One region of the Streptomyces nogalater genome, then DNA from elsewhere that is predicted to be linked to it. Evidence: riboswitches for the same ligand, from Rfam matches in the RefSeq annotation. Region 1 holds a riboswitch; the other holds the start of a gene.

Region 1 (2,390 bases):
CGCCGTCTCCGCGAAGATGCCCTCGGTGCGCGCCAGCAGCCGGATGGCGTCGACGATCTCCGGGTCCGTGACGTCCTCCACGGCACCGCCGGTGCGCCGGGCCACGTCCAGGACGTAGGGGCCGTCGGCCGGGTTGCCGATCGCCAGGGACTTGGCGATGGTGGCCGGCTTCTGCGGCCGTACGACGTCGTGGCCGGCCTTGAAGGCGGTGGAGACCGGGGAGCAGCCCTCGGCCTGGGCGCCGAAGATCTTGTACGGCCTGTCCTCGACGAGACCGAGCCTGATCAGCTCCTGGAGCCCCTTGTCGATCTTCGTCAGCTGGGAACCGGAGGCGATCGGGATGACGATCTGGTCGGGCAGCCGCCAGCCGAGCTGCTCGCAGATCTCGTACGCCAGCGTCTTGGAGCCCTCGGCGTAGTAGGGCCGCAGGTTGACGTTGACGAAGCCCCAGCCCTCGCCGGCCGGGTCGCCGATCAGCTCGGAGCAGAAGCGGTTCACGTCGTCGTAGTTGCCCTCGATGCCGACGAGTTCTCCGCCGTAGACCGCGGCCATGACGACCTTGCCCTGCTCCAGGTCGTGCGGGATGAACACGCAGGAGCGGAAGCCGGCCCGGGCGGCGGCGGCGCCGACGGCACCGGCGAGGTTGCCGGTGGAGGAGCAGGACAGGGTGGTGAAGCCGAAGGCGCGGGCGGCCTCCAGGGCCTGGGCGACGACCCGGTCCTTGAAGGAGTGGGTCGGGTTGCCGGAGTCGTCCTTGACGTACAGGCCGCCGGTCACGCCCAGTTCCCGGGCGAGGTTGTCGGCCTTGACGAGCTTGGTCCAGCCGGGGTTGAGATTGGGCTTTCCGGCGACGTCGGCCGGGACCGGCAGCAGCGGGGCGTAGCGCCAGATGCTGGCGGGACCGGCCTCGATGCGCCGGCGCAGTTCCTCGGTGTCGTAGGCGGAGAAGTCGTAGGCGATCTCCAGCGGGCCGAAGCACTCCTCGCAGGCGAAGACCGGTCCGAGGGGTACCCGGTGGCCGCACTCGCGACAGCTGAGGGCCGAGGCGGGACCGAGGTCCACGGTGGAGTCGCTGGGGGTGGCAACTGTCTGCACAGCCATGTGAGGCGAGGCCCTTTCTCCTCATCTTCCTCACGACGCATCTCGCCGTGAGACGGATTTGGCACCTTCCCTAGCCGGGAGCCTCGCTCGGAAGAAGACGAGAATCGGCTGGAGGGTTGCCGGGGCTTCATCGGGCCGTGTCCCTCTGCCCCTCTGGATGAGCTGTATGTGGTTGTCAACGCCGCTTGACCCCCCGACATGCGATGGTCATCGGCGTTGTTCAAGACTGTAACCGAAGGCCAGGACAGTTGAGATAGTCGTCCGAACCGCGAGATGCATCACACGGTGACGTGTGGTGGTGACAGTGAGGAGCCGCCGACCGTGCTGGAAGAAGTCGAGCGCTGGCTGAGCCGCCGCTCCTGGTCCGTGGCCGACCGACCGCCGCACCAGGTGCTGGCCGCCAAGCAGCGCACGGGCCAGACGATCAGCGTCGTACTGCCCGCCCTCAACGAGGAGGAGACGGTCGGCGAGATCGTCACCGCCATCCGCCGCGATCTCGTCGAGCGGCTCCCGCTCGTCGACGAGATCGTGGTCGTCGACTCCGGCTCCACCGACCGCACCTCCGAGGTCGCCGCGCGGGCCGGCGCCCGGGTCGTCCACCGCGACGAGATCCTGCCCCGCGTCCCGGCCGTCCCCGGCAAGGGCGAGGTGCTGTGGCGCTCGCTGCTGGTGACCGGCGGGGACATCGTCTGCTTCGTCGACGCGGATCTCAGGGAGTTCTCCTCCGACTTCGTCCTCGGCATCGTCGGGCCGCTGCTCACCGAGCCGGACGTGGACCTGGTCAAGGCGATGTACGACCGGCCGCTCGCCGGGTCGGCCGGTCAGGGCGGGCGGGTCACCGAGCTGATGGCCCGGCCGCTGCTGAACATGCACTGGCCGCAGCTGGCCGGTTTCGTGCAGCCACTGGGCGGCGAGTACGCGGCCCGCCGCTCGCTGCTGGAGCAGCTGCCGTTCCCGGTGGGCTACGGCGTGGAGCTGGGGATGCTGGTGGACGCGCTGCACCTGGTCGGCCTGGACGCGCTGGCCCAGGTCGACGTGGGGGTGCGCAAACACCGCCACCAGGACGGCCAGGCCCTCGGCCGGATGGCCGCCGCGATCTACCGCACGGCCCAGCTCCGGCTGGCCCGGGGCCATCTGGTGCGGCCCGCGCTGACCCAGTTCGAGCGGGGCGAGGACGGCTTCGAGCCGCGCACCTACTCGGTGGACACCGAGGAGCGCCCGCCCATGGTGGAGATCGCGGAGTACGCGGAGCGGAAGGTGGCGTGAACGGTCCGTATACGACCTGCTTT
Region 2 (2,390 bases), on a different contig from region 1:
CTGGACAACTAGGCCGGGCCCCGGGCCCCCGCGGCCGGGCCGCCCGCTCCGGCACGCCCCGCCGTCCGGGTACAGCACGGCGCCCCGGCCGCGGCCGGGGCGCCCCTCGTCCAGGCTTCACACCGCCGGCACGCAGCGGCCCTCCTCCGTGCGGTACTGCCACTTCGCGCCGTCCCGGACCAGTTCCCTGACGGCGTGCACGAAGCGGTCCACGTGCTCGTCGGGGGTGCCCGCGCCGAAGCTGACGCGGATGGCGTTGAGGGACTTCTCGCCGGGGGCCGCCTCGGGGGCGCCGCACTCGCCCTGGGTCCCCGGGTCGGAGCCGAGCAGGGTGCGCACCAGCGGGTGGGCGCAGAACAGCCCGTCGCGGACGCCGATGCCGTACTCGGCGGAGAGCGCGGCGGCGAAGTGGGAGCTGTTCCAGCCGTCGACGACGAAGGAGAGGACGCCGACGCGCGGGGCGTCGTCGCCGAACAGCGACAGCACGCGCACCTCGGGGACCTCGGCCAGGCCCGCGCGGACCTTGGCGATCAGGTGCTGTTCGCGGGCGACCAGGGTGTCCCAGCCGGCCTCGGTGAGCGCCTTGCAGGCGGCGGCGATGGCGTAGGCGCCGATGACGTTCGGGGAGCCGGCCTCGTGGCGGGCCGCGGTCTCGTGCCACTCGACGGCCACCCCGCCGTCCTCACGCCGGGTCACCCGGCGACTGGCGCCGCCGCCCGCGAGGTAGGGCTCGGCCGCCTGGAGCCAGTCGGCGCGGCCGGCCAGGACGCCGGAGCCGAAGGGGGCGTAGAGCTTGTGGCCGGAGAAGGCGATCCAGTCGACGTCGAGGTCCGTGACGGACACCGGGTGGTGCGGGGCGAGTTGGGCGGCGTCCAGGACGATCCGGGCGCCGTGGGCGTGGGCGGCGGCGGCCAGTTCGCGCACCGGCCACAGCTCGCCGGTGACGTTGGAGGCGCCGGTGACACAGACCAGGGCGGGGCCGTACGGGTCGCGGTCGGCCAGGGCCCGCTCCAGGATCTCCACGGCCTGGCCGGGGGTGCGCGGGGCGTCGAGGTAGGTGACCCGGGCGTGCTGCCAGGGCAGCAGGGAGGCGTGGTGCTCGGTCTCGAACACGAAGACCTGGCAGCCGGCCGGGATCGCCCGGGCCAGCAGGTTGAGGGAGTCGGTGGTGGAGCGGGTGAAGACCACCTGGTCGCCGGCCCGGCAGCCGAGGAACTCGGCGACCGTCCCGCGGGCGTTCTCGAACAGGTCGGTGGAGAGCTGGGAGAGGTAACCGGCCCCACGGTGGACGCTGCCGTAGTACGGGGCGTAGGCGGCGACGTCGTCCCAGACGCGCTGGAGGGCGGGGGCGCTGGCCGCGTAGTCGAGGGCCGCGTAGGTGACCTCGCCCCCGGTGACCAATGGAACGGTGACATCCCGCCCCAGAACGGGCAGAGGGGTGCAAAGCGACTGGTCGGCGGCAGCGGTGGAGACAGACATGGCGGACTCCCGTGAAGGAATACGAGGAAGGGAAAGACAGGGAAAAGGGGTGTGCGGAGGCGGGGCTCTGCGGCCCTAAAGCATTCGCTTGCTCACGGAAGACTCCTCGACGACCAGGATCCCTGGTGGCACGAGGGATCCGCGCTTGCCGCGGACCTTGCTGTCCGCGGCCTGGTCTTCACCCGGGGCACCCCGCCACGGACGGAGGGTTGCCGGACAGTCGGCCGGGGCCTCATGACTGTCACTCATGACCTGGTAGAGGAACGTACGTGAAGTGATCGCCGCCCCGCAACCCGGTGTCCGGATCGCGGGACGGCCCGCCCCGCCGGGCGGTCAGGCGTTGCTGGCGGTCACCCAGCGCTCCAGCGCCCGCCGGGCCGCCCCGGAGTCGATGGACTCGGCGGCCTTCGCCAGCCCCGCGCGGATCCGGTCGGCGAGCGGCTCGTCCGTCGGGTCCAGGGCCGTCAGCGCCGCCGCCGCGTTCAGCAGGACGGCGTCCCGTACGGCACCCCGCTCGCCGTCCAGCAGCCGTCGGGCGACCTGGGCGTTGTAGGCCGGGTCGCCGCCGCGCAGGGCCTCCACCGGGACCAGGTCGATGCCGACGTCCCGGGGGTCGAAGGACTCCTCGGTGACCTTGCCGTCGCGCACCACCCAGACCCGGGAGGTGGCCGTCGTGGTCAGTTCGTCCAGCCCGTCGTCACCGCGGAAGACCAGCGAGGAGTTGCCGCGTTCGGCGAGCACGCCCGCGACGATCGGGGCCTCGCGGGCGACGGCCACGCCGACCGCCTGGGCCCGCACCCGCGCCGGGTTGGTCAGCGGGCCGAGCAGGTTGAACACCGTTCGGATACCCAACTGCCCACGCGCGGCGCCGACATGACGCAGCGCCGGGTGGAACTTCACGGCGAAGCAGA

The links. Region 1 has a riboswitch for S-adenosylmethionine ahead of thrC (threonine synthase). Riboswitches for the same ligand answer to the same signal wherever they lie in the genome.
Region 2: it holds a riboswitch for S-adenosylmethionine, as region 1 does, so the genes downstream of both, ABD350_RS01370 (aminotransferase class V-fold PLP-dependent enzyme) here and thrC (threonine synthase) in region 1, are expected to answer to the same signal.

What each region holds. Positions count from the first base shown of each region.
Region 1 covers NZ_BAAASM010000037.1:143,942-146,331, reverse strand. Annotated here, with positions in the region: gene thrC (threonine synthase) at 1-1,101, opposite strand, end outside; SAM riboswitch class I at 1,120-1,265, opposite strand; gene ABD350_RS25710 (glucosyl-3-phosphoglycerate synthase) at 1,423-2,367, shown strand.
Region 2 covers NZ_BAAASM010000001.1:298,407-300,796, forward strand. Annotated here, with positions in the region: gene ABD350_RS01365 (Lrp/AsnC family transcriptional regulator) at 1-12, shown strand, start outside; gene ABD350_RS01370 (aminotransferase class V-fold PLP-dependent enzyme) at 118-1,479, opposite strand; SAM riboswitch class IV at 1,616-1,732, opposite strand; gene trpD (anthranilate phosphoribosyltransferase) at 1,813-2,390, opposite strand, start outside.